Regions from separate parts of the Kitasatospora sp. NPDC127060 genome, predicted to be linked through region 3. Evidence: riboswitches for the same ligand, from Rfam matches in the RefSeq annotation. Region 3 holds a riboswitch; each other region holds the start of a gene.
What was found. Region 3 has a riboswitch for cobalamin ahead of ACFWIS_RS39715 (HoxN/HupN/NixA family nickel/cobalt transporter). Riboswitches for the same ligand answer to the same signal wherever they lie in the genome.

Region 1 (3,263 bases), on a different contig from region 3:
TTACCGACACCTCTGGAAGGACCGCCGTGGAGCTCGCCTCGTACGCCGACCTCGCCGTTCGGCTGGTGAACACCGAGGAACCCGAGCGCGGCACCGACGCGCTGACCTCGGTGGACGCGGTGCGCGCCCTGTTCTCCGACTCCTCCCGCGCCGCCGCGCTGGCCGACGAGTCCGACGTGCCCCGGCTGCGGGCGGTGCGGACCAGGCTGCGCGGGGTGTTCGAGGCGGCCGCCGAGGGGGACGAGATCCGGGGCGTCGACCTGCTGAACAGCCTGCTGATGGAGTACCCCGTCAGCCCGCTGGTCTCCGGGCACGACTACCTGGACGACGCCGGCCGGCCGCGCTGGCACCTGCACCTGGCGGACAACTCACCGACCGCCACCGCCCACTTCAGCGCCGTCGCCTGCATGGGCCTGGCCGTCCACCTCACCGAGCTGGGCGCCGACCGGCTCGGCATCTGCCAGGCCGCGCCCTGCCGCAACGCCTACCTGGACACCTCGACCAACCGCTCCCGCCGCTACTGCTCCGACCGCTGCGCGACCCGCGCCAACGTCGCCGCGTACCGGGCCCGCAAGCGCCAGGAGGCCGAGGCGGCGCTGCACTCGGGCGGCTAGGGGCCTCGGCGGATCCTGCCGGGCGCGCGACGCCGGGCAGACCCTAGAGCTCCTCGACGAAGACCCCGAGCCGGCGGGCCAGGCCCGGCACCCGGGCCAGCCGGGGGCCGAGCAGCAGGCGCTCCAGCCCGCGGCCCGGCGCCAGCCAGGCCGGGCTCGGGCGCAGCCGCAGCAGCACCCGGCCGAGCACCAGTTCGTCCGGGACGGGGCCGTAACTGCGGCTGTCGCTGTCCACCGGGCGGTTGTCGGACAGCACCCACCAGCCCTCCGGGCGGCGCTCCGCGGCCCGCTTGACCACCAGCAGGTCCTGCTGGAAGGGGTGCCGGAACAGCACCACCGCGCCGGGCCGGATCGGCGCGCCGTAGCGGACGAGCAGCTGGTCGCCCTCGCGCAGGGTCGGCACCATCGACGGGCCCGCCACGTCGACCAGCCCGAACGGCACCGCGCCGCCCCCCGCACCGCCCTTCGGCTCCGTGCTCCGCGCCACGACTCCTCCTCCCGGATCCGCCCGGTCCGACCGCCCCAGTCTGCCGTACGGGCCGTCATCCGTTTGATGTCCGGATTACCCCGGTTCCGGGTCGGCCTTTTGCCCTAGGCCCACCGCCCGATCGCGAAACCCCGGGAGCGGAAGGGTAATCTCGGGCGCGGGAAGACGATCTAAGGAAGGACTCCCATGTTCTCTCGTCTGTTTGCACCTCGTGCCACGGCTCACGCCCACTGCGACCTGCCCTGCGGCGTGTACGACCCGGCGCAGGCCAAGCTGGAGGCCGAGTCGGTCAAGGCCACCCAGGAGAAGTACCAGGCCAACGAGGACCCGCACTTCCGCGCCCGCGCCATCATCATCAAGGAGCAGCGCGCCGAGGCCGTCAAGCACCACATCTCGGTGCTGTGGAGCGACTACTTCAAGGCCCCGCACTTCGAGAAGTACCCGCAGCTGCACCAGCTGATCAACGACACCCTGAAGGCCGCCTCGGCCGCCAAGGCGTCCACGGACCCGGCCACCGGCCAGGCCCTGCTGGACCTGATCGCCGAGGTCGACAAGATCTTCTGGGAGACCAAGCAGGCCTGAGCCTGACGCGTCGCCAGCCGGCCGCCCCCGTCCGCACCGTCGGACGGGGGCGGCCGTGCGTTCACGTGCGACCCACCACCGGTAAGGGTTGCCTGCCCTGAGTGGCTGTTATGCTGCCAGGGCGTCCGAGGGGGAAGTCCGGTGAGAATCCGGCGCTGACCCGCAACGGTGAGCACGGTCCGTATCCGTACGGCCGCGCCAGCCCGATCGCCCTCGGTCGCTGGACTCCCGACGACTCGCCGCGGACTGCGAGGGGACGGCGCCCGGGCACGCCCCCGGCCGGCGCCCGCCCCGGCACGCCCTGCGGCCCGAGGCAAGGCGCGACCGCACGTGAGTGATCCCGTTCGCCGAATACCGACCCTCCCGCTCGCCGCCGGCCTCGGCGTCGCCCTGCTGCTCTCCCTGGTCTGCGGGGTCGCCCTCGGCGCCTCCGGCATCGAACTCCCCCACGTGCTGCGACTGTTGGCCGCCGGACTGACGGCCGGCCGGCTGGACGCCGACGAGGCGGCGGCGTACGCGATCGTCTGGGAGCTCCGGCTGCCGCGCACCCTGCTGGCCGCCGTGGTCGGCGGCGGACTGGCCGCCACCGGGGTCGCCGTCCAGGCGCTGGTGCGCAACGCCCTCGCCGACCCCTTCGTGCTCGGCATCTCCTCCGGCGCGGCCGTCGGCGCCAACGCCGTCCTGCTGCTCGGCGCCTTCGCCTCGCTCGGGGTGTGGGCGATCTCCGTCTCCGCGTTCGGCTCCGCGCTGGTCGCCATGGTGCTGGTCTACCTCACCGCCCGCACCGCGTACGGGCTCACCCCGCTGCGGCTGGTGCTCACCGGCACCGCGCTCTCCTACGGCTTCTCCGCCCTGACCACCCTGATGGTCTTCTCCGCCGACCACGCCGAGGCCGCCCGGGACGCCATGATGTGGCTGCTCGGCAGCCTCGGCGGCGCCACCTGGGGTTCGGTGCCGATCGCCGCCTGCACCGTCCTGGCCGGGCTCGCCCACCTGGCCTGCGCCGCCGGGCGGTTGGACGCGCTCGCGATGGGCGACGAGACCTCCGCCTCGCTCGGCGTGGACCCGGACCGGCTGCGCCGGGAGCTGTTCGTGGTGACCGCCGCCGTCACCGGCACCGTGGTCGCGGTCAGCGGGGCGATCGGCTTCGTCGGGCTGCTGATGCCGCACCTGGCCCGGATGCTGGTCGGCGCCGGGCACCGCCGGGTGCTGGTGATCGCGCCGCTCGCCGGAGCTCTGCTGCTGGTCTGGGTGGACATCGCCTCGCGCACCCTGCTGGCGCCCGCCGAACTGCCGGTCGGGGTGTTCACCGCGGTGCTCGGGGTGCCCGCCTTCCTGCTGATGATGCGTCGGCGCGGCCAGGCCTTCGGGGGTGCCCGATGAGCGGCGCCCAGGATCTCGCCGTCGACGGCGTCTCGGTGGAGCTGGCCGGTGCCCGGCTGGTCCACGAGGTGAGCCTGACGGCCGCCGCCGGCCAGGTGGTCGGGCTGATCGGCCCGAACGGCAGCGGCAAGTCGACCCTGCTGCGCTGCGTCTACCGGGTGCTGCGGCCGGCCGGCGGGGCCGTCCGGCTGGGCGGC
Region 2 (3,263 bases), on a different contig from region 3:
GAGGCGCCGACGGCCACGTGGGCACCGAGGTTGACCGACCCGAGGTTGCAGACGGCGGTCTCGGAGTCGTCCGTGACCTCCAGGATCTCGGTGCACAGGTTGGAGGAGTGCACCGTGCGGCCCGGCAGGGCGGTCTGGTTGGCGGCGCGGTTGGAGGCGTCCTTGAAGGTCATCCAGCCGTTGCCGGTCTGCGCCAGGGTGCGCATCATGCGGGCGTACAGGGTCTGCGCCGGGATGGTGCGGACGGCCTTGCCGGCCAGCTCGGCCTTGCGGTACGCCTCGTCGAACTCGGCGCCCCACAGGTCGACCAGCTCGGGGACGTCGGCCGGGGAGAACAGCGACCAGTCCTGGTTGGCGTTCACGCGGCGCATGAACTCGTCCGGGATCCAGTGCGCCAGGTTCAGGTTGTGGGTGCGGCGCGCCTCCTCGCCGGTGTTGTCGCGGAGCTCCAGGAACTCCTCGATGTCGGCGTGCCAGGTCTCCAGGTAGACGCAGGCCGCGCCCTTGCGGCGGCCGCCCTGGTTGACGGCGGCGACCGAGGAGTCGAGGGTGCGCAGGAACGGCACGATGCCGTTGGACTTGCCGTTGGTGCCGCGGATCAGGCTGCCGCGCGAGCGGATGCGCGAGTACGACAGGCCGATGCCGCCGGCGTGCTTGGAGAGGCGGGCGATCTGCGCGTAGCGGTTGTAGATCGAGTCCAGGTTGTCCAGCGGCGAGTCCAGCAGGTAGCAGCTGGACATCTGCGGGTGCCGGGTGCCGGAGTTGAAGAGCGTCGGCGAGGAGGTCAGGTACTCCAGGCGGCTCATCAGGCCGTACAGCTCGGCGACCTCGCGCACGGACTGCTCGGAGTCGCCGACCGCCAGGCCGCAGGCGACGCGGAGCAGGAAGTGCTGGGGGGTCTCGATCACCTTGCGGGTGATCGGGTGGCGCAGCAGGTAGCGGGACTGCACGGTGCGCAGGCCGAAGTACTCGAAGCGGTCGTCGCCCGCGGTGTCGATCAGCGCGTCGAGGGTGTCGGCGTGCTTGGCGACGAAGGCGGCGGTGGTGTCGCCGATCAGGCCCTCGGCGTGGCCGACGGTGATCGAGGCGGAGAAGGAGACCGAGCCCTGGCCGTTCGCCTCGTCGACGATCTCCAGGGCGAGCAGACGGGCCGCCAGCTTCGAGTACTGGGGGTCCTCGGCGATCATCGACGCGGCGGCGTCCACGGCCAGCCCGCGCAGCTCGGCGAAGTCCGAGCCGGCGTGGCGGCCGCGCAGCGCGGCGGCGGCGACATGGCCGGGGTCGACCTCGGGGAGGTCGGCGCTGCGGTCGGTGAGCAGCCGCAGCAGCGCGCCGCCGGGGTCGGAGACCGTCGGGTCGACAAAGGCGGTACCGGTGCCCTGGGTGGGCAGGGTGACTGAGGCAGCGGTGGTCAAGGCGCTCTCTCCTGGCGGCGATCGGCGGCGTGATCGGGGTCACCCGGGCCGATGTGGGCAGGGGAGCACGGCGCGAACGCAAAAAAGCGTCGCGCGAGGTGTCTCCCCGGCCCGCCCGCGAGGCCCGGAGGGGTCGTTCTGGTGCCGGCGCGGCCTCTGCGGGAGGGCCGTGGCGCACACTGTTCGGCAGGTACTCGGACTCGCGGTACGGCTGCTGGAGCCGCCCGCACACCGCTGCGGGGCAGTCCCGGAATCGCACCGGGTTCCCCTGCATCGACAGCAGAAGCGAGCATACATGTAGTGGTGTCTCCTCGATGCGACACCACATGTAGTGCGGCGTGGCGTGTTGGTGCGATGACCGGCGGTGCCTGGGCGGGCGACGGTTCGTGGCCGTCCGAGGCCCGGAGGCGCGCCGCGGGCACGGCGTGACGGTCCGTCCGGAGCCCCCGGCCGGAGCTCCGGATGGCCCCGCCCGACGCGCCCCGCGTCCTGGTTTCGATACGGAACGGTCACCGGGCCTAGGGGCCGTCATGGGGATGCCCTACGATCTGGGCGCATGAGCGACGGAACTGGCGTACCTGGGCACGGGCCGCAGGGGACGCCTCCCGCCGGGCCGGGGGGCGTACAGAATCAGCAGCCGGTGGTGCCGGGTCCGGTACCGCCGCCGAGCGGCGGCTTCGGCCCGCCGCCGGCTTCCTACGGGCAGGTGGCGCCGCCCGCGCAGCCGTTCTCCCAGCCCGTCCCGCCGGTGCCCCAGCCGGTCCAGCCGCCGGCTCCGCAGCCGCAGTGGCAGCAGCAGCCGCCCCAGCAGCCGGGTCCGCCCCAGCCGGGTCCGCAGCAGGTCCCGCCCCAGCCGGTCCCGCCGCAGCGCGTCGAGCCGGACTGGGAGGCGTTGGCCAACCGCAACGAGGCCGACGGCAAGCGCAAGCGCCGGGTGAAGGTCATCGGCATCGTGGCCGCCGTCGTCCTGGTGGGCGGCGCGGTCGCGGGCGGCGTGCTGCTGCTCGGCAAGAAGGACGACCCGAAGAAGGCCGCCGGCGGTGCGGTCGCCACCGCCTCGAACAAGCCGACCCCCGGCTCGCCGAGCGCGTCCCAGGGCGGTCAGCCGGACGACCCGTCGAAGCCGATCTGGGAGGTCGCCACCGACCCGGCGCCGCAGGACGCGGGGGCGCTGTTCTCCGCGCTGCAGGTGACGATCAACGGCGCGACCTGGAACCGGACCGTGGTCTCGCTGGACCAGCCCTGCTGGGACGGCAACTCCACCACCGGCGGGCTCGGCAAGGTCCTCGGCGACCAGGGCTGCCAGAAGGTGCTCCGGGCGACGTACGTCTCCGGCGACAGCGCGGTGACCGTCGGCGTCGCGGTCTTCGACCACAAGATCCAGGCCGAGACCGCGATGAAGAACTTCACCGGGCAGCTCAAGGGCCTGCCCGCCCCGGGCGCGCCGGCGTTCTGCGCCAACCCCGGCTGCACCGGCGCGCACGGCAGCCTGGGCCGGTACGCCTACTTCACCGTCGAGGGCACGGCCAAGGGCGGCAACACCCCCGACGCCACCGCGACCGCGGCGTCCTCCGGGTTCGCCGAGCACGTGAAGGGTCAGCTGCTCCAGCGGGCCAAGTCGGCGGGCTCCGCCACGCCCGGTTCGCAGGGCACCCCGGGGGCCGCCCCGACCGGCTGATCCGTCGTGACACCCGGCACCGGCGGCCGTTCGCCGGGGCCGGGGGAGTGTGGCAGGCTCTCGTCGGAGTGAGTCGTACGCGTGTTCCGGTTGCGTCCGTGGGGGTCGGTGCCGGCGAGAACCGGAGGAGCGGTCGTGGCCCTGCCCAGAGCCCTGCGCGGCAAGTCGGC
Region 3 (3,263 bases):
GGCCTCGGGGTCGTGCCGGCTCCAGATGTTGGGGTGCAGCACGACGGCCACGGTGTACTCGTCGGCGGGCAGCCGGCGGACCAGACGCTGGGGGAGGTCGGGGTGGCGGCCGAATAACGAGTGTTCGCTCCAGGTGGAGTTGACGACGACGAGCCGACGGCCGTCGACGGCGCCGAGCGCGGCGCGGTAGCCGTCGCGGGAGCGTTCGCTGCGCAGGATCCGGTCGAAGCACGGGTCGCCGACGACCCGGGCGACGTCCAGGGCCTCGGGGCAGGAGGTCCGCAGCCGGTCCAGCTGTTCGGGGTGGGAGAGGCCGAGGACGTCGACGAACACCCGGCCGCGGTGGGTGAGTTCGTTGCGGGAGAGGCCGGCGGCGGTGACGGTGTCGCCGGTGGACTCGGTGACCAGGCGGTTGTAGCCGGCGCCGTGCGGGAGGACGACCAGGCGGGCGTCCAGGCGGTGCATGGAGGCGTGGACGGCGCAGGCGACGGCGAGGTCGAAGCGGCGCCGGACGGCGTCCTCCCAGTCGAGCACGGTGTAGCCGGGCAGGCCGTGGAGGTACTCGTCCAAGGCGCGGTCGGCGAACGCGGAGCCGGGGTTGACGGTGAAGTACCGCTCGATGCCGTCCGGGTTCAGCAGAGCGAGGACGTCCAGGACGCGGGTCGCTGAGGTGAGGGTGCGGGCGACCGCCAGCACGCGGGCCTTGACCGGGCGGGTGTTCCAGCGGTCGGCGGGCCAGACGTGGGGGTGGGACGGCACATCGTGATCGTACTCATCCGGCCGCGTCTCGGCGTGGTTTGTCGGAGGTCGGTCGGGTCGTCAGCCCGCCGCCGCCGTCGGCTCGTCGTGCTCGGCGGCGGCGCACTCGTCGAGGAGGGGGCGCATGGCGTCGTCCACGAGCTGGTAGCGCACCACGCGTCCGTCCTTGTCGCCGGTGACCACGCCCGCGGTGCGGAGCAGGCGCAGGGCCTGGGAGACGGCCGGGTCGCGCATGCCGGTGGCGACCGCCAGGTCGCTCACGGCGAGCGGGCCGGCCCGGTGGAGGGCGAGCAGCAGGGCGAGCCGTCCGGGGTCGGAGAGCAGGGAGAACCGCTCGGCCCAGGACCGGACGTGGGCGGTGTCCCCGATGGCGGCGATGGCCTCGCAGACCCGGTGTCCGTCGATGGTGCGGTGGCCCGCGCGGTCGGCCGGTACGAGATGCATGCGGACATTCTGGCAGCTCACCACCTGTGATCCTGGACACCTGCACAGGTGCGCAGCCTTGCGGGGGTGTGGTGCTACCCCTACGGTGTTCCCCGCCGTGGTGCTCGGGAAGACCGGTGACGGACCCTCAACAGGTCCCAGTCCGGAGCGGCCCTCGCCACTGTGATCGGGGGACAGTTGTCCGGACCCACATGCCACTGGGCGCCTCGTGCGCCTGGGAAGGCGGGTCCGGAAGCCCCGTAAGCCAGGAGACCGGCCACGGCATCTCACGAAGTCATTCCACGAGGTGCTGGAGCGTGATCCCGAGATGACCCTGCCCGAAACTGCCCCTCCCGCCGATGCGGCGCCCCCCTCCGTGCTGCCCACCTTCCGATGGAAGCGCGAGGACACCCTCCGGACCGCCGGGCTGATGGGGGTGATCCTCGCCATGCACGTGGCCGCCTTCGGGACGCTGGTCTTCCTGGTCGCGCCCCACGGCTACCAGGTCGGCACCCAGGTGTTCGGGGTCGGCCTGGGCATCACCGCGTACACCCTGGGCATGCGGCACGCCTTCGACGCCGACCACATCGCGGTGATCGACAACACCACCCGCAAGCTGATGGCGGACGGCAAGCGGCCGGTCTCGGTGGGCTTCTGGTTCGCCCTCGGGCACTCCTCGATGGTGGTGGTGATGGCCGCCCTGGTGGCGGGCGGCGCCCAGCTGGCGAACACCCTGATGGACCACGACTCGGCCACCCACAAGTGGCTCGGGCTGGTCGGCACCACGGCCTCCGGCGCCTTCCTCTACCTGATCGGGGCGCTCAACCTGGCGGCGCTGGTGGGCATCCTCAAGGTGTTCCGCTCGATGCGGGCCGGGAAGTACGACGAGGCGGAGCTGGAGGAGCACCTCGACTCGCGAGGCTTCATGGCCCGGATCCTGAACCGGGCGACCCGTTCGATCACCCGGCCCGGGCAGATGTTCCCGGTCGGCATGGTGCTGGGCCTGGGCTTCGACACCGCGACCGAGGTCACCCTGATGGTGATGGCCGGTTCGGGCGCGGCGGCCGGACTGCCCTGGTACGCGATCGTCTGCCTGCCCCTGCTGTTCGCGGCCGGGATGAGCCTGTTCGACACCCTGGACGGGACGTTCATGAACTTCGCGTACCAGTGGGCCTTCTCCAACCCGGTGCGCAAGGTGTACTACAACCTGACCATCACCGGGCTGTCGATCGCGGTGGCCTTCATCATCGGCACCATCGAGCTGGTCGGCGTGCTGCACGAGAAGCTCGACCTGACGGATCCGGTGACCGGGTTCATCGCGGACGTCTCGCTGGACAACGTCGGCTACGCGATCGCGGGGCTGTTCGTGGTGGTGTGGGCGATCGCCATCGGCTACTGGAAGCTGGCCGGCGTCGAGAAGCGCTGGACGCCCGAGCGGCAGTCCTAGGGCCCGGTGGCCAGGCCGCCGCGCTGAGCCCCTGCCCGCGCACGCCGGAACGGCGCCTCCCCGACCAGGGGAGGCGCCGTTCCGGCGTTGTGGTCAGTGCCGGTCGCCGTAGCGGCGGCGGAACTGCTCGACCCGGCCCGCGGTGTCCAGCACCCGGGACTGGCCGGTGTAGAAGGGGTGGCTCGCCGAGGAGATCTCGACGTCGATCACCGGGTAGGTGTTGCCGTCCGCCCACTCGACGGTGCGGTCACCGGTGGCGGTCGAGCGGGTGAGGAAGGCGAGGCCGCCGACCTTGTCGCGGAAGACGACCGGGCGGTAGGCGGGGTGGATTCCGGGCTTCATGGCTGGGCTCCTCCGGGGGTTCGTGCGGTCAGCGCTCTTCGCGGAAGTCGACGTGCCGGCCCACGGCCGGGTCGTACTTGCGCAGGACCATCCGGTCCGGGTCGTTGCGGCGGTTCTTGCGGGTCACGTACGTGTAGCCGGTGCCGGCGGTGGAGCGGAGCTTGATCACCGGGCGCAGTTCGCTGCGGGCCATCGGGCGTCCTCCTGGGGTCTGGTGGTGCGGGGTTCGGGGGCTGGGTCGGTACCTTACATCGAAATGGAAGTCATTTTCATCTGTTTCAACGTGACCTCC

Region 1: another riboswitch for cobalamin. It lies ahead of ACFWIS_RS03105 (FecCD family ABC transporter permease); the one in region 3 lies ahead of ACFWIS_RS39715 (HoxN/HupN/NixA family nickel/cobalt transporter).
Region 2: another riboswitch for cobalamin. It lies ahead of ACFWIS_RS23945 (ribonucleoside-diphosphate reductase subunit alpha); the one in region 3 lies ahead of ACFWIS_RS39715 (HoxN/HupN/NixA family nickel/cobalt transporter).

What each region holds. Positions count from the first base shown of each region.
Region 1 is NZ_JBHXEG010000003.1:4,320-7,582, reverse strand. It holds gene ACFWIS_RS03120 (CGNR zinc finger domain-containing protein) at 27-614, shown strand; gene sodX (nickel-type superoxide dismutase maturation protease) at 658-1,101, opposite strand; gene sodN (superoxide dismutase, Ni) at 1,288-1,683, shown strand; cobalamin riboswitch at 1,772-1,917, shown strand; gene ACFWIS_RS03105 (FecCD family ABC transporter permease) at 2,014-3,066, shown strand; gene ACFWIS_RS03100 (ABC transporter ATP-binding protein) at 3,063-3,263, shown strand, end outside.
Region 2 is NZ_JBHXEG010000046.1:26,388-29,650, reverse strand. It holds gene ACFWIS_RS23945 (ribonucleoside-diphosphate reductase subunit alpha) at 1-1,391, opposite strand, end outside; cobalamin riboswitch at 1,583-1,715, opposite strand; gene ACFWIS_RS23940 (hypothetical protein) at 2,059-3,093, shown strand; gene ACFWIS_RS23935 (glycoside hydrolase family 26 protein) at 3,229-3,263, shown strand, end outside.
Region 3 is NZ_JBHXEG010000147.1:5,003-8,265, forward strand. It holds gene ACFWIS_RS39705 (hypothetical protein) at 1-759, opposite strand, end outside; gene ACFWIS_RS39710 (ArsR/SmtB family transcription factor) at 820-1,203, opposite strand; cobalamin riboswitch at 1,285-1,479, shown strand; gene ACFWIS_RS39715 (HoxN/HupN/NixA family nickel/cobalt transporter) at 1,511-2,629, shown strand; gene ACFWIS_RS39720 (type B 50S ribosomal protein L31) at 2,723-2,971, opposite strand; gene rpmG (50S ribosomal protein L33) at 3,000-3,164, opposite strand.